DNA from 4 places in the Peribacillus sp. SRI_006 genome. Region 1 is predicted to be linked to each of the others. Evidence: riboswitches for the same ligand, from Rfam matches in the RefSeq annotation. Region 1 holds a riboswitch; each other region holds the start of a gene.

Region 1 (4,214 bases):
GGGGCGGGATTGCTACGGCATTGCCTCTTTTATATTTTGCAAAAGGGGCCGAGAAGATCCCGTTATCGATGCTTGGCATTTTTCAGTATATCGCTCCGACCTTATCTTTATTGATCGGGGTATTCGTCTATCATGAAAGTTTCACCAAAGCACATCTTTTAGCCTTTTTGTTCATATGGTCAGCCTTGGCTGTTTATACACTATCCATAACGAAATGGGGGCAGGCAAGTGCCCGCAGGTTCAAAGGCAAAGGGAATATTGGTGCTTGAATAGAAAAAAATGCTTGGGGAATTTTCTGCCCAAGCATTTTTTTATGTCGATATTCAATAAAACGGATTTATGGCATAGGCGAAATGCCAGGGTCATGAAAGGTATATCTTCGAACCTATTTCAGAAACAATACAATTGGAAAGGCTGGCAGGACTGTTATCGGGCTTGGCACGGGGATTATTTAGTTGGAATTGTCTATAGAAGGAACTATCCAGGGAAATGATATGCGTTGTCAGAAATGCTGATATGGTGGCGAATGGCTTTCTATTGCTATTTAATTCATCGATGATTCCCTGTGCAGTGGTAATCCCGATCCCGTGGCCATAAAAGAGGTTATTCCCTAATAATATGGCATTTTCACCTTGCCATTCAGGGGTTGCCAAGTCGTGATCAGGGTTTTTGAAGTAAACGCAATCACCTGGTAAATAATCCCTTCCTTGATGAATAATGAGAGCCATATTCTGTGGAGGGCGAAAGTCATATAAAAATAGGTCTGAAAAAAGATGGTCGAAATTCCTAGGGCCGATCAAATCCAAAATCGCCTTTAAAAAAGTGACGACCATTGCTGTACCGCATTCGAAGGCATAAAGCCCTCCATTCATGAAAATGTCAACGAGCGCAGCATGAGGGAGAATCCCTGGCTGAAGGGTAAAGGTGCCATCCTTTGAAAGGTGCCAATAACGTTGATTGGATTGAGACTCCTCAAGTGTGGAAAAATCCGGACCGCTTTTATCCAACGCAATAGCTGCCTCTATGACTCGGTTCCTCAGCTGTATCTCGAAATTAAAATCCCCAAAGTTCCGGTATTCAAAAACGTTAGAATCTTCCGCCAAGCATTGAAGAGTTTCAAGCGATTTGGCAGAGGCTGTACCTGGTTGGATTTGACTGACATCTAACCATTTGTGATTAATCTTTATCATGACATATCCACCTTTTGCTTATGAAATTAAGGGTTTAATAAAACAAGTAAACAAAAATGTCTACAAGTAATGCTCATTATATGAATGCTTGAAAAGAAATGACTATTTGGAACGTGCCAGCCGCCGTTGCAGCCAAGAATGATTGGAACGGAACGAGGCAGAATTATTTTCCTTTCAATGATTTTCGTTCCAAAAGATATTTGCAGGTATCCTGAAGTGCCAGGAATACCTTTCCAATTAGCGAGAAGAAGCAAATTAGTATTCCTTTTTCCCTATGAATTGATATAATGAGAGAGAAAAGTTCATATGTGCGAGAAATGTAGGGGGGCCAGTACTGCTGGCTGAGATTGCATCCATTAGATGCTGACTCTTTGAACCTGATCTGGGTGATGCCAGCGGAGGGAACATATTATGACTGATTTTCTGTTTTGTATGTTAACGTCCGAATTCATCTTCGGGCGTTTTTTGCTTTTTTATCCAGTATTTGAATAGCCCTGGATCCCTATTATGGTTCCGGCATATGAATCTTATAAGATGTGTAGGAGGATAATGACTTGAATAAATTCTTACCACTGTTAACTTCGTTCTTCCTTTTAGCTGGATGCGGAGCAGGCGGAACTAATGAAAAAGAAGAAGCATCTAAAAATGAAAAATTAAAGAAGGTATCGGTCGTGCTCGATTGGACACCGAATACAAACCATACAGGATTGTATGTAGCCAAGGAAAAAGGTTATTTTAAAGAACAAGGTCTTGATGTGGAAATTATCATGCCAGGTGAAGCTGGAGCTGATAAGCTTGTCGCTTCAGGGAAATCTGAATTTGGCGTGAGCTATCAAGAGGGCATAACGCAGGCCCGCGTACAGGGTGTGCCGATTGTTTCGGTAGCTGCCGTCATCCAGCATAATACTTCGGGATTCGCTTCCCCTGAGGCTAAGGACATTACGACTCCCAAGGATTTTGAAGGGAAAACGTACGGTGGCTGGGGATCTCCGGTTGAAAAGGCCATTATTGATTCACTCATGAAAAAGGAAAATGCGGATGTAAATGAAGTGGACATAGTCAATACAGGAGACATGGATTTTTTCACTTCGGTTAAAAGGGATATAGATTTTGCCTGGATTTATTATGGTTGGACAGGCATTGAGGCTGAGTTGCGAAATGAAAAGCTTAATATGGTGTACTTAACCGAATACTCTGATAAGCTTGATTACTATACGCCTGTTTTGACTACAAATGAAAAGATGATAAAAGAAGATCCCGAGACTGTTAAAGCATTCGTCCATGCAGCTTCGAAAGGGTACCAGTTTGCGATTAAGAATCCTGATGATGCAGCAGATATGTTAATTGAGTCTGCACCGGATCTTGATCCAAAACTAGTGAAGAAAAGCCAGGAGTGGCTTGCAGCCAAGTATCAGGATGATGCTCCGCGATGGGGTGAACAAAAGCTTGAAATTTGGAAGAATTACAGTGAGTGGATGACTGAAAATAAGCTTCTTGAAGGTGATTTCGATCCTGAAAAGGCATTTACCAATGAATTTTTACCAAAATAGGAGGAAATACAATGGCCAATTCATTAATTAGTATACAAATTATTCCTAAAGGGGAAAATGTCATCCCTATGGTCGATGAAGCAATCAAGATCATTGAAGAATCAGGTGTCAAGTATGAGGTTCACCCGCTTGAAACGACAATGGAGGGGGAGCTTTCCGAGCTTTTTGCCGTGATAGAAAAAATGAATGTAAGAATGATTGAAATAGGATCGCCGAATGTCATTTCCCAAGTGAAAATATTATATCAGCCAAGCGGGATTACGATGGATACGTTAACGGAGAAATATCGGGCATGATCGGAAGGGGGATTTGGAAGAAGGGGGCTCCCTTCTTTCTTTTATTATTGTTGCTGATTGTATGGGAGTCAGTGACAGTCTTATTGAAAGTTGAAGAATGGCTGCTTCCCGCTCCATCGGCCATTTTCATTGAAGGAATTGAGTCGTCCCGCAATCTTTACGGACACCTTATATCCACAACCGAGCTTGCGTTGTCAGGTTTTTTTATTGGAAGCTGCATCGGCTTATTGATCGCGGCAATCCTACACCTATTTCCAGGTGTGAAGGACGCGGTTTATCCTCTGCTCATACTATCACAAAATATACCTATCATTGTTTTGGCGCCGCTTTTGGTGATCTGGTTTGGCTTTGGCATGCTGCCTAAGTTAATCGTGATTTCACTTGTATGTTTTTTTCCGGTTGCGGTCGCATCATTGGACGGTTTTCGCCAGACACCATACGAGCTTAAGCATTATTTCAAGATGATGGGAGCGGGGAAAAACCAGTTATTTTGGAAGCTGGAACTTCCTCACTCGATCCCGTTCATTTTCTCCGGCCTGAAAATTTCGGCTACCTATAGTGTAATGGGTGCGGTTATTTCGGAATGGCTTGGGGCAAAATCGGGGATTGGTGTTTATATGACTCTCGCTTCTTCAGCGTTCAGGACAGATCGGGTGTTTGTAGCCATTTTCATCATTATGGGAATGAGCCTGATTTTTTTTGGAATCATCACTTTCCTGGAGAAATACTTGGTCTCTTGGAAGAGAAAGGAGGGCGAAAAGGGTGAAGCTGGAAATTAAAGACGTCTCCTATTCTTTCGATGGTAAGCAGAATATATTGGAGAATATGAATTTCCATGTGAATGATGGGGAATTCGTCACGATCCTTGGGCCATCGGGAAGCGGTAAAAGTACATTGTTTCACTTGATCGGCGGGATTTTGAAGCCTGATCATGGCATCATTTCATTGGATGGTAAAAAGATAAATGGCTTAAAGGGACATATCAGCTATATGCCTCAGCAGCCTTCCCTTTTACCTTGGAGAACGGTATTGGAAAATGTTTTGCTTGGAAGTGAACTTGCTGGGACCAGAGATAAAGAAAAGGCAAAAAACCTTTTGATGAAAGCTGGTTTAGAAGAATACGATAAAGCATATCCCCATGAATTATCTGGAGGCATGAAGCAAAGGGCCGCATTCAT
Region 2 (4,214 bases), on a different contig from region 1:
GCCATTTTCACCCCTGATTACAATCCATTCACCTGAATGGACCTTCAGCTCTTCAATCATGATTTTCTCCTCTTTATTCCGAAAACCGCGAAATCCTTGCACATCCATAAGGGGTGAATCATCTGTAAATGGGTGTTCCCGAATCGGTGCATACTGCTGTATATATTCATCCCAAACACCTGGGAACCAAATTCCATGTTCTTTCATTTCATTTTTATATAGTGAAAGAATGGTGTCTCTTGGACCATCAGCTATGATTTGACCATCATCGTTAAAAAGCACGATTCTTTCGATGAATTCTAAAACATGGTCAATTTTATGCTCGACGATAATAACCGTTTTGTCTCGTCCGACTTCCATCAACAATTCCCAGATTTCTTTCGTTCCTTCCGGATCAAGCATGGCGGTTGGTTCATCTAAAAATATCACTTCTGGTTCAAGGGCCAATACTGAAGCGATTGCCAGACGTTGTTTCATCCCGCCTGATAATGTTTCAATACTTGTATGGCCCAGGTTCAATCCTACTTTACGGAAATGATTTTGAATCTTCTCTTTCATTTCTTCTTTAGGGACGGAAAGATTCTCAAGGACGAAGGCAATTTCCTCATCGGCAAATGGCATGCAAAACTGACTATCAGGGTCTTGAAAAACATACCCCCACGAAGAAGGGCATTTCAATTTCTCCGTTTTCATCGGTACTTCGATGGAATTCGGAATCAATCCGCTTAACACTTGTAAAAGAGTCGACTTACCACATCCTGATGGTCCCAACAATAGCACTTTTTCTCCTTGATCGAACGATAATGATAGGTCCTTGAATATCAAAGATTCATCACCGGGAAATTTCATTCTTAACTTTTCAACAGAAACGATTGGTTCCATGGCCCTCAACCTCTACTTTTGATCCAGTTCTGCATAATCTTTATTTGAAACCGGACGCACAAGATTAGTTACTCCTGTTGCTTCCAGGACTTTAACTAGATAATAGGCAGTCACTCCTGCAAAGAATATGGAACCCACAAACCTCGCTATCATGAATAACGATAGATTCCAAGTTGAAAGCGCACCTATTTCCCCGTATGCAAAATCCATGATAACTGATGCCAGGCAGGAAGCTATCGCAGCTAAAACGGCCACCGGCATATTGAATTTTTTATATTTGAACGCCATGAACACCAGTTCCGCGAACAAACCTTGTACCACCCCATATAACAGTACGGTCAGCCCCCATGGTGAACCAAGAAAGAACTCCCCGGAAGCTGCAGCTATCTCCGCCAAAAGTGCCACACCCGGTTTCCGTAAAATTAAAAAGGCGACGGGGCCAGCTATAAACCACATTCCATAAATAAGTTGATCCAGATGTAACCCTAATGGTTTAACTGAATAATAAATCGAACCCCAAAGGATATAAACGATTCCAAATGCTACCGCAATTACGATCGTGACCAATATGTCCGTTAATTTCAATCCTTTTTTCATTGTTTCATTCCCCTTTATACTTCTAGTGTTTCCTTATGCACAGGCCATGTCTCTAAACGATAAGCCATTTCCCAAAATGAGTATTCATATTGGCTGCTGAGGATAAAATGCTCTTTCATTCTTTCCTTATCTTCGTCTGTCACTTTTTCAGCAATTTCATCAAGCCTGGCAATTTGTTCTTCCACCAAAGTACGGAACCACTCCCCTCCGTAAGCCGCTATCCATTCTTGATAAATCGGCTCTTCCGGAATGCACCCTTGCAGTCTTTCACCTATTTCATAATACAGCCAGTAACACGGCAAGATAGCTGCAATAACATCCCCTAAATGTCCCGAATAAGCCGCACGATACATGTGGGAAGTATAAGCATAAGCAGTCGGGGCAGGTTTGAAATTATCCCGTTCTTCTTTTGTGATGCCTAATCTCTCAGAAAAATTCTCATGAAGCTTCAACTCCGCTTCATATGTTCCTTGTGCATGGCCGGCAAGCCTGCTTGTTGTATGTAAATCTGTAGCTTTGACTGCCCCTAAAGCTTGAACCCTGGCAAAATGGGATAAATAATAGGCATCTTGCATGACATAATAGCGGAAACACTCCAATGGCAATGTGCCATCTCCTATTCCTGCAACAAACGGGTGATTAAAACTAGCTTCCCAAATATGATCAGCTTCCTGACGAATTTCCTCTGAAAACTTCATGTCCATTACCTCCAAATAATATTTTTCAAGAAATGTTACGAAAAAAAACCTTTTATCCCCCTTTTTTTGCAAACAAAAAACCACTTTCTTAAACGTAAAGAAAGTGGTTGTACTTGAAAAATACAGAAACGTATTGTTCCAGACCCCACTTCCCTACGCTGGAATAAACCAGATCAGGTTCTAAGGGTCTTAAAGTCATACTTTAATCTCAGCTTTTGTGGGTAAAAAATCAACTTTTACCTATAAAGCACCCCTAGTGGTACAAATTGTATATTAAATTCATTTGCCTTTATATTAACACGATAAATCCAATTGTCAAACGTATTAGAAAAGTTTTCTTGATTTAGGGTTACTAAACTTTCAATCCTCCATCCCCTCATTTCCCGTAGCCTTCAAAGAATTTGATCAAAGGGAGCTCAGTTAGTAGTTTACTCGTGAGTTTTACCGGTTTACTCGTGAATTCTACTGTTTTACTCGTGAGTTTTGCCGGTTTACTCGTGAATTCAGCTGCTTTACTCGTGAGTTTTGCAATTTTACTCGTGAATTTAATGAATTCACAGTAATCCCCTTTTGAACTTTCCATCAAACCAGCTCACTATTGTGACGCCGGTTAGGGATTTCCCAAAGCAACTTCTCAACTCGCGCCCATCCACCTCATCACCTCCTACTCATTTATTATGAATTCATTTTAGTAAACTTAATATTTTTAAAAACCATATAATTTCATAATGTGAAATTATAGGAAAAATTTATTTTTAATTGTGAACTATCAAAAGATCGCCCCGAAGAAATGACTTTCATTACCGCATTATCAAAAATCAGTGTTAAACTATCCATGTTCATTCATATTTCCAGCTTAATTAATAACGGCCTTTTTTTGTTCTTGACTTGAATAGATGAAAGTGGTGAGGAAAGTTTCAATTTTTCGTTCCTTTAGAAAGTTATACCAATTTTTTGTGGATATTCCTTTAAAAAAGAGTGTGGTTTTGAATTACCGCTACGAGGTAAAAGCTGTAATCGGAACAGGAAGCTACGGTATTGTTTATCGTTGCAATGATTTGAAAAAGAATGAAAATATAGTGATCAAACAGCTCCGGAAAAGTAAACGCCGCAGCAAAAAAGAGCTGAAACAGTTTGAAAATGAAATTTCCATATTACGAATGTTAAACCACAGAAATATCCCTAAATTTCACGAGAAATTTTCGCAAGATGGAAATGTTTATTTTGTGATGGATTTCATAGAAGGGAATAATTTAGAAGACCATATTTTCTCGAATCAATTAACGTTCAATGAGAAAGAGTCTCTATATTTTCTGGATAAGCTGGTCGATTTAGTATGTTATCTACATGAGCATGACATTTTCCATCAAGATTTACGTATACCGAATATTCTACTTAAGAACCATCAGCCCATTTTGATAGACTTTGGTTTGTCCAAGATGATCAATTCCGCCAACCTCGCAAAAGAATCCATTTTGCAGCTGAAAAGGCAGGATTTTTACGACTTGGGGGAAATACTTCTATATGTACTTTATACGACGTACGCTTCCAAAAGTAAAAAAGCACTTCCTTGGACAGAAGAGCTTTCGTTAGAAAAAGAAACCGTGCATTTACTGAAAAGGTTATTAAGCATCCAAGAACCTTACTCAGATATTAAAGAAATCTCAATGGACCTGAAGGCTGTATTGAAGTCAAAGAATTGGAATTAGCTGCTGCTGCCCCGCCCTTTTCTCTTGTAGCGGTCACTTCCACTCATGGGATACCTTTTGTACCCCCGGCTGCTGCTGCTGCTGCCTCGGCGATAATGCCCATGTCTTCGCTCACTGCTGCCTTGGGAAAGCTGTTTGATTTTTTTCATTATTTTCTTCAGCATTTCTTTCACCTCTTTTATTTTGGTTTTAAAGCCTGTTATTCATTTAGCCTAACATAGTCACAGTATAAACCTTATTAATAAGTACTATAATTTTTTTTCATTTGTGTTACAGTCCATTACTGCTTCATTCGGCTTTTTTCATTGTTGGTCATGGGAACGCCCTA
Region 3 (4,214 bases), on a different contig from region 1:
AAGATTTGCAAGCGGAAGCAATTCCATTTTTAAGGCAGAGACGGCCTTTTCGTCGAGCAAATGGTGGCCGCTTTTGGAAATCATGACAGGGTCAAGGATAATGATGGCAGGCATGAAGGTTTTAAGGGACGCAGCGACCGTTTCCACGGTTTCTTTTGATCCAAGCATGCCTATTTTTACTGCATCGACAGGAATATCTTCAAAGATAGCAGCAATTTGATCCGATATGATAGCAGTTTCAATGGGCTGTACAGAACGGACTTCCATTGTGTTTTGGGCGGTTACGGCTGTGATGGCAGACATTCCAAATACACCATGTGCAGAAAATGTTTTTAAATCCGCTTGTATTCCAGCACCGCCCCCTGAATCAGAGCCTGCGATCGTTAATGCTGTTTTCATAAAAAAACCCCTTCATATAAGTATTTTTTAGCAATATTTTAAGTAATATGAAAGCTAAAATCGCACCTGCGAATGAACTGAACATAAAAGCCGGTAAAAAACCAAAAAGAGCAGCTTTTTCTCCCAATAGGAGGGTTGCAAGCGGATAACAGGCCAGGGAACCGAGAAAGCCGGTCCCGATCACTTCCCCTAAACAGGCGAATTTTAAGCTTTGTGTTTTTCGGTAAAGGATGGCGGCCAAAAGTGCACCAATCATGCTGCCGGGAAAGGCGAAAATTGAACCGGTACCAATCATGTTTCTAATGATGGAAACTAAAAAAGCTTGTGTCACCGCATATGCAGGCCCCAATAGAACCGCCGTCAGGACATTTGCCAGATGTTGAATAGGAAAGATTTTTGCAAATCCTGCAGGGATGAAAATAAATGAACTGGTAAGCGTCGTTAAAGCCGTGATCATGGCAGTCAATGTCAGTTTCTTGATAGGGTTCATCCTCATGTCAACCACCTACAGAGGCCAATCCTGCTCATTTTGAACCATGTCCCAGAATAAATATTCATATCGGGAAGTAACCAAAAAGTGCTTTTCTAATCTAAGAAGTTCCTTTTCAGGCATGCCTTCCGTCAATTCTTCCAACAAAGCGATCAGCCACTTGTGTGCTTCCCCGAATTCAGGAGATGAATAGGACCTTATCCAATCTGCGTAGCGATTGTTTTCCAGTGCTGCTCCATTTTGTTCTTTTAATAGCAAACCGATTTCATAATAATCCCAAGCGCAGGGCAGGAGACAGGCGATCAAGTCTGCCAAAGTCCCATGCTGAGCTGCATTTAGCATGTAACCTGTATAGGCTAGAGTGGTTGGAGTAGGTTCTGTATTTTCCAATTCCTTGGAGCTGATCCCGAATTCGGAAGCATAATGCCGATGAATATCCATTTCCACTTGAAGGGTTTCATTTAAAATGCTCGCAAATTTTGCCATGGTTTCGATGTTATGGGCTTTGATGACACCTAAAGCAAAGAGCTTGGAATAATCCATGAGATAGACATAGTCCTGCTTCAGGTAATAGGCAAATTTCTTTTCAGGAAGTGTGCCGTTTCCAATTGCCTGGACAAAGGGATGTGAATGATTCCTTTTCCAAATCTCTTTTGCCCGTGCATGCAGTCTATCACTGAATGTTTCTAATTTTGTATTCTCCATTGTTCATCCTCCTATAGAATGGCTCCCTTTGCCTTTGTTAAATAAAAAACCCCGTTCCTGAATACGGAACGGGGTAGATGGATATAGTCTGTGAAATGGACGATATCATCCACTTCCCTCCGCCGGTATGAGCCGGTTCAGGTTCAAAGGGTCCGGAACTAATTCCATCTCAGTCTTAAAAAAGACTCCCCTAGTGGTGTGAATTGTATGTAATTACTGACATCATATCAGAAAGACAAGAAAATGCAACCCGTATTTGAAAGAGGAATCACTTTATGTCCAGGAAAAAAGGGAGAACCAGGTAATTGACTTTTGAAGATTATTAGGATAGAATCATTTCTACATCATTATATATTGAATTCTTATCCAGAGAGGTGGAGGGACTTGGCCCTATGAAACCTCGGCAGCGGACCCGTTTAGGGAACTGTGCTAAATCCAACAAGCATATGCTTGGAAGATAAGAAGAGCCGAACGGACACTGTCAGCCTCTTCTTAAATTAGAAGGGGCTTTTATTTTTGGGAAATAACGTTTAGTGACATACTAGAAAAGGTATATATTATTTGGTGAAATCAAACAAGTTGATAAAGTTTAGCTAACTAGAAGCAGGCACTAGGACGGAAAGGAGCCATTTACATGGCAGAATTATTTAAGAGGATTGAACAGAGGAAGGCAAAACTCATTGAAGAGCTATTGGCCAATGGAGTATACAAAACCTCTGATGAAAGGCACCTTTATGATGCCCCATTAAAAGTACTTGAAGATGAATATAAAATTGTTATAAATAGACCTAATAACGAGTCACCTTCTGAATGGATGACATAGTAATCGGAATACAATATTTGGATTTTTGGATAAGGGATATGATGTAAGCATTCGCAGTCTACACTAGTGGATGCTTTTTTTGCGTTTTTTAGAAAACGACACAAATTATACATAATTAAATAACAAAATAGGTGTTTTGTCACATTTGACCTATAAAATAACACATTTAATTTCTGGAAAATAGTTGATTTTAACTAGTGATTTCATTATGATAAAAGTGTAAAAATATTGAATAAATGGGAGGTGGCTATGATGCATTGCCGTAAGGTAACTATAGAAAAAGTAGAAGAGAAGAGACAGGAAATGATAAAGTTGGGTGCGATTTACGGCTTAACAAGTCTGCTGACTGTACAAGCCAGCCAAGAATTGGATACGCTATTGAATGCGTTAGCAAGTAAAAGAGATTCTGAATATTTTTCCCTTCAAGAAGCATATAGGTATTTTTAAATTAGCAATTCGACCTGTATTAATCTAAAAAAGCTACTGCTCAAGGCAATAGCTCTAAAGAATTATATTTAAATATCGACACGTTTACCTAGAATGATCAAATCCCGCTCAATGCCATCCATCTCGGCAACTTGAGGTAAATGTGCCCATTCTTCAAACCCGAATTTAGAAAAAAGCTTAAGGCTTGGTGTATTATGGGCGAAAATGAAACCCAATAAAGTCTTAACACCTAATTTTGGACTCAATTCAATTGCCTTTCGAATCGAAATTTGTCCAATTCCTTTTCCCCGGAAATAATCATCAATGTAAATGCTGATTTCGGCAGTGGAATTATATGCCGGTCGGCCATAAAAGGATTGAAAGCTCATCCATCCAGCGGTTTTCCCTTCTATAGTAATGATATATAGCGGTCTACTTTCTGAATGATGTTCCTCAAACCATTTAACCCTCGATTGGACGGATACAGGTTCCGTATCTGCCGTGACCATCCTTGAAGCAATTGTCGAATTATATATTTCAACAATTCTGGGTAGATCAGATAGTTCTGCCTCTCTAAACTCTATGTGTTCTTCCATGATTTAAACTCCTAACTATCATTTATTCAATCTCCAGAATGAAGGGTAATCCCGTTTTTGGTTTTAGGGACGTTGAATGAAACCCAATCCATTGAAAGTTTTATATTATCATACACTTTTTATTCTTTATCTGACAATTCTTTTTTATGTTAGTACTGCAGATTTTTTGGGTATGAAAAAGATTAAATACTTCTAGTAAAAAACAAGAGGAGAACCAAATGAAAAAATTGGCAGGTATATTGATTATCGTACTGTTTATATGTTTTGCTGCATATGAATTTCAGGCCTCGGAGTCGGAAGATGTGCAAAGGGTCATGGCTTTTGGAGATTCATTAACCTATGGAAAAGGGGATAAGGACGGGGAAGGATATATAGATGGCCTTGAAGATGAATTGAATAATCCCCAATCGGAGCAAAAAGTGAGTTTTTGGAATTACGGTATTAAAGGCCAGGAAACGGATGGGGTGATGAAACAGCTAGATGATTACCGAATTAAAACGAAACTTGATGAAGCCGATACTTTCATTGTTTTTATTGGAACGAATGACTTGATCAATAGTAATGGCGGGAACTTGGAGAAAATAAGTGACCGAAAAATCAATGAGGGTAAACGGGAATATATCAACCATCTGAAAAAGATTACATCAACACTGATAGAGGCAAACGATAAAGCGGATATTCTGGTAATAGGACTATATAACCCAATTAAAGACAATCAAAAACTTGAAAAGCACATTCGCGATTATAACGAGTCAATAAAGGGATTAGCCGATAA
Region 4 (4,214 bases), on a different contig from region 1:
GAATCAATAAAGTATTGGATGAAGTCTTTGCAAAGGGGGAAAGGAATGTTCTGATCGTGAGTCATGCCGCCCTCATGGTATATATGAGGAAAGAGCTGATCCGACGGGGGTTCACCGGTCCAAAGTTCAAGATTGCTAGAAATGGAAAATTGTATGTATTTGAAAGCGGAAAAGGGAAATGAATATATGGTTCCCACCGGAAAAGGTAAGCCATTTTGCGAAGAAAGAGACATGCATTTTCCGAATAGTTATTCTTTTTTTATTGGTTGTGGTTTATTATTGTAATAGTGTAATTTTTACGAATTCAATATTGGGGAAAGAGGGGTGGACATTTTGCTGAAGGCAGTTTTTTTTGATTTAGATGATACATTACTATGGGATCAGAAAAGTGTAAAAGAGGCTTTTGTGGCCACATGCGAAGTTGCCAAGGAGAAATATGGTCTGAATGTCGACGAGTTTGAAGAAGCGGTGCGGAAGGAAGCGCGTGATCTTTATTCTTCTTACGATACATATGCATTCACTCAAATGATCGGAATCAACCCATTTGAGGGACTATGGGGGAATTTTCAGGATGATCATGATGAATTCCGGAAGATGGCCGGGATTGTACCGGCTTATCGGAAAGAAGCGTGGACGAGGGGCTTGAAGGCATTAGGGATCGATGACCCGGAATTTGGGCTTGAACTGGCAGAACGTTTCCCGGCCGAAAGACGCAAAAAGCCATTTATCTATGAAGAAACATTCCGTGTTCTGGATGAATTAAAAGGGAAGTACAAATTGCTATTGCTTACGAACGGATCTCCTGAGCTGCAAAATACCAAACTTGAAATAACGCCTGAACTGGTTCCTTATTTCGACCAAATCGTGATTTCAGGCGCATTTGGACGAGGTAAACCGGATGCCTCCATTTTTGAGCATGCTTTGGAAATCATGGAGCTAGATAAGGATGAAGTATTGATGGTCGGCGATAATTTAATGACCGATATCCTTGGAGCATCACGGGTAGGCATAAAGTCGGTTTGGATAAATCGCCATGATAAGGAACGGAATGAAGTGATTCCAACCTACGAAATCACGCATTTAGAGGAGCTTTTCCCTATCCTTGGGGGCCTGGGGAATTAATTGGCGGTCCTCCTCCAAATAACAAATTTTAGATGATTGCAGAGAAAATACTAGGTCTTTTAAATTATTTACAGAATGAAAAGGGTGAGATATAGTTACCCTGTAATCAATTAAATTATTCAGACTAGGGGTGTCCAATAAAAGTTGGGCTGAGAGAGAAGCGCTTAAGCTTCTTAACCCTCAGGACCTGATCTGGTTCATACCAGCGTGGGGAAGTTAGAATCTACTTAACGATGACCTTTCAACTGGTCATTTCTGTAGTCATACTAACGTTAGCCGGGTCTTAAATATGAGACCTGGCTTTTTCGTGCGAAATGGATTGGATTTTGTCCTTTTTAAATGAACTTAAAAAGGAGAAATGAAATCATGAAGAGTAATTCAGTAAATGACATGAACGTTTCAATTATGTCCAGTTTTGCCGGAAGTAAAAAAGTGTATGTTGAGGGATCTAGACCCGATATTAAAGTACCTATGCGTGAAATTGAGCTAAGTCCGACGACAGGGGCATTCGGCGAAGAGGAGAATCCGCCTTTACGTGTATATGATACAAGCGGCTTCTATACGGATTCAGAATATCCGATTGATATTCATAAAGGCCTTGCCCCGATTAGACGCAGCTGGGTTCTGGAACGGGAAGATGTTGAAGAGTATGAAGGGCGTGAAATAAAGCCGGAAGATAACGGATATAGAAAAGTGGAGTCACAATCCAATGCCGAAGTTTTTCCGGGATTGAAAAGAAAACCATTGCGTGCGGTGAAAGGGAAAAACGTAACCCAGCTCCATTATGCCCGCAAAGGGATCATTACTCCAGAAATGGAGTTCATTTCGATCAGGGAAAATGTAGCCCCTGAGTTTGTAAGGGAAGAGGTAGCTAGCGGGCGGGCTATCATTCCGGCAAATATTAACCATCCTGAAAGTGAGCCCATGATCATCGGACGTAATTTTCACGTGAAGATAAATGCGAATATTGGAAATTCAGCTGTCAGTTCATCGATCGAAGCTGAAGTGGAGAAAATGACTTGGGCTACACGATGGGGTGCAGACAACATAATGGATCTTTCCACAGGAAAGAATATTCACACGACGCGGGAATGGATTATCAGGAATTCACCTGTGCCTGTTGGGACGGTTCCGATATATCAAGCATTGGAAAAAGTGAATGGGGTCGCGGAAGATTTAAATTGGGAAGTATTCCGGGATACATTAATCGAGCAGGCTGAGCAAGGTGTCGATTACTTCACCATACACGCTGGTGTGCTTTTGCGATACATCCCAATGACAGCAAAGCGAGTTACGGGGATTGTTTCCCGGGGAGGCTCCATCATGGCACAATGGTGCTTGGCCCACCACCAAGAAAGCTTTCTCTATACACACTTTGAAGAGATTTGTGAAATCATGAAGACGTATGATGTTTCTTTCTCATTAGGTGACGGTCTCCGTCCGGGATCCATTGCAGATGCAAACGATGAGGCACAATTTGCGGAATTGGAAACACTTGGGGAATTGACGAAGATTGCTTGGAAGCACGATGTTCAAGTCATGGTGGAGGGACCCGGTCACGTACCGATGCATTTGATTAAAGAAAATATGGATAAACAGCTGGAAGTCTGTCAAGAAGCACCATTCTATACCCTGGGACCATTGACGACGGACATAGCTCCTGGATACGACCATATCACTTCTGCGATTGGTGCTGCCATGATTGGATGGTTTGGAACGGCCATGCTTTGCTATGTGACACCGAAAGAGCATTTGGGACTTCCGAATAAAGAGGATGTTCGGGTAGGGGTCATTACTTATAAAATTGCAGCACACGCAGCTGATCTTGCAAAAGGCCATCCGCAGGCAAGAAAACGGGATGATGCCCTTTCGAAGGCTAGATTCGAATTTCGTTGGAGAGATCAATTCAATCTTTCCCTTGATCCTGAAAGGGCGGTTGAATATCACGATGAAACTCTTCCGGCAGAAGGTGCCAAAACAGCCCATTTCTGTTCAATGTGCGGACCGAAATTCTGCAGTATGAGAATCTCTCAGGACATCCGTGATTTGGCGAAGGAAAAGGGTCTGGGCTTTGAGTCGGTAATTGATGAAGGGCTTAAAGAAAAAGCGAATGAATTTAGGAAAACGGATGGGGAAATCTATCAATGATTCCGACGAGAGGGAGAATTCGATGAATCGGGTAATCCAGATAAAAGTTGAAATGAAACAGTTGGAAACTCAATTGGAGCAGCTGAAAAGGGAGCTGAATATTTTTCGGGAGAATTGCAACCATGAATTTGTGAAAAATGATTATAGTCAACAATGTACAAAGTGCCACTTGATCGAAAGTCTTCAATGGTAATGATTCCTTAATCGTCCTTTTGGAATGAATCCCTTAATCATGTTGATTCGATTACAAAACATGATTAAGGGGATCTATCATTACTATTTACATACTTGTTTTATTGATATGAAGGGGAGGAGGGACAAGCCATCCTTTTTCCTTATTCAATCTTAGGAAGTCAGCACCCAATGCAGCTTTGTTGGTATGGAATTGCGCAAACATCTGTGCAATATCTTCGCGGATGCATTGACCCATCATTTGGCTGCAAGCAACTAATCCTGCATTAATATCGATTGATACTGAAGCGGAGATTTCAGGATCTTGAAGACGTGCCCCGACGGGAATATCCTCCAAATTAGCTTTAGGCCTTTCAGGTGGTGAGGGAGGCAGTCCTACGTTATTTTCTTTTAATAATGATTCAAGTTGGTCATGTTCCTGTTTCCCTTGATAGATCACTTCAACAAGCAATTTATGCAGGTCTTTGTCGCCAGTATGATTAAGCATGGTTTGATGACAGGCAATCAACCCTTTTGTAGTTGTTAGAAATGCCCATGTTCCAAAAACCTCTCCGTAATGCATAGGCTCATCTTTCGGATTTCCGCTTAAAATTCCCATAACCATCCTCCTTGAAATTCATTAACGAATTTAAGTTACCCTGAATTCATCCAAGCATGCATCGTTGGTGTTTGGGAAATGTTAGAGGGCTTTTAATGCTTACCCTTTTATTCCTTGCAGCCATTCTTGATAACATTCATCACACAGCATTTCG

What was found. Region 1 has a riboswitch for thiamine pyrophosphate ahead of AC2YHV_RS06160 (ABC transporter substrate-binding protein). Riboswitches for the same ligand answer to the same signal wherever they lie in the genome.
Region 2: linked by a shared signal. The riboswitch ahead of tenA (thiaminase II) and the one ahead of AC2YHV_RS06160 (ABC transporter substrate-binding protein) in region 1 are both predicted to bind thiamine pyrophosphate.
Region 3: linked by a shared signal. The riboswitch ahead of tenA (thiaminase II) and the one ahead of AC2YHV_RS06160 (ABC transporter substrate-binding protein) in region 1 are both predicted to bind thiamine pyrophosphate.
Region 4: linked by a shared signal. The riboswitch ahead of thiC (phosphomethylpyrimidine synthase ThiC) and the one ahead of AC2YHV_RS06160 (ABC transporter substrate-binding protein) in region 1 are both predicted to bind thiamine pyrophosphate.

The regions. Positions count from the first base shown of each region.
Region 1 is NZ_JBYCZT010000004.1:22,629-26,842, reverse strand. Features, by position in the region: gene rarD (EamA family transporter RarD) at 1-269, shown strand, start outside; gene AC2YHV_RS06165 (protein-glutamine gamma-glutamyltransferase) at 363-1,190, opposite strand; TPP riboswitch at 1,502-1,611, shown strand; gene AC2YHV_RS06160 (ABC transporter substrate-binding protein) at 1,745-2,740, shown strand; gene AC2YHV_RS06155 (thiamine-binding protein) at 2,752-3,036, shown strand; gene AC2YHV_RS06150 (ABC transporter permease) at 3,033-3,815, shown strand; gene AC2YHV_RS06145 (ABC transporter ATP-binding protein) at 3,805-4,214, shown strand, end outside.
Region 2 is NZ_JBYCZT010000002.1:46,812-51,025, reverse strand. Features, by position in the region: gene AC2YHV_RS02590 (ABC transporter ATP-binding protein) at 1-882, opposite strand, end outside; gene AC2YHV_RS02585 (ECF transporter S component) at 895-1,479, opposite strand; gene tenA (thiaminase II) at 1,494-2,177, opposite strand; TPP riboswitch at 2,311-2,442, opposite strand; gene AC2YHV_RS02575 (hypothetical protein) at 2,554-2,760, opposite strand; gene AC2YHV_RS02570 (protein kinase domain-containing protein) at 3,158-3,886, shown strand.
Region 3 is NZ_JBYCZT010000005.1:107,295-111,508, forward strand. Features, by position in the region: gene thiD (bifunctional hydroxymethylpyrimidine kinase/phosphomethylpyrimidine kinase) at 1-399, opposite strand, end outside; gene thiW (energy coupling factor transporter S component ThiW) at 368-889, opposite strand; gene tenA (thiaminase II) at 905-1,594, opposite strand; TPP riboswitch at 1,692-1,796, opposite strand; SAM riboswitch class I at 1,954-2,058, shown strand; gene AC2YHV_RS08465 (Fur-regulated basic protein FbpA) at 2,229-2,417, shown strand; gene AC2YHV_RS08470 (aspartyl-phosphate phosphatase Spo0E family protein) at 2,667-2,864, shown strand; gene AC2YHV_RS08475 (GNAT family N-acetyltransferase) at 2,933-3,439, opposite strand; gene AC2YHV_RS08480 (DUF459 domain-containing protein) at 3,658-4,214, shown strand, end outside.
Region 4 is NZ_JBYCZT010000018.1:17,753-21,966, forward strand. Features, by position in the region: gene AC2YHV_RS22965 (histidine phosphatase family protein) at 1-182, shown strand, start outside; gene AC2YHV_RS22970 (HAD family hydrolase) at 334-1,122, shown strand; TPP riboswitch at 1,239-1,353, shown strand; gene thiC (phosphomethylpyrimidine synthase ThiC) at 1,489-3,270, shown strand; gene AC2YHV_RS22980 (hypothetical protein) at 3,293-3,463, shown strand; gene AC2YHV_RS22985 (DUF3231 family protein) at 3,551-4,060, opposite strand.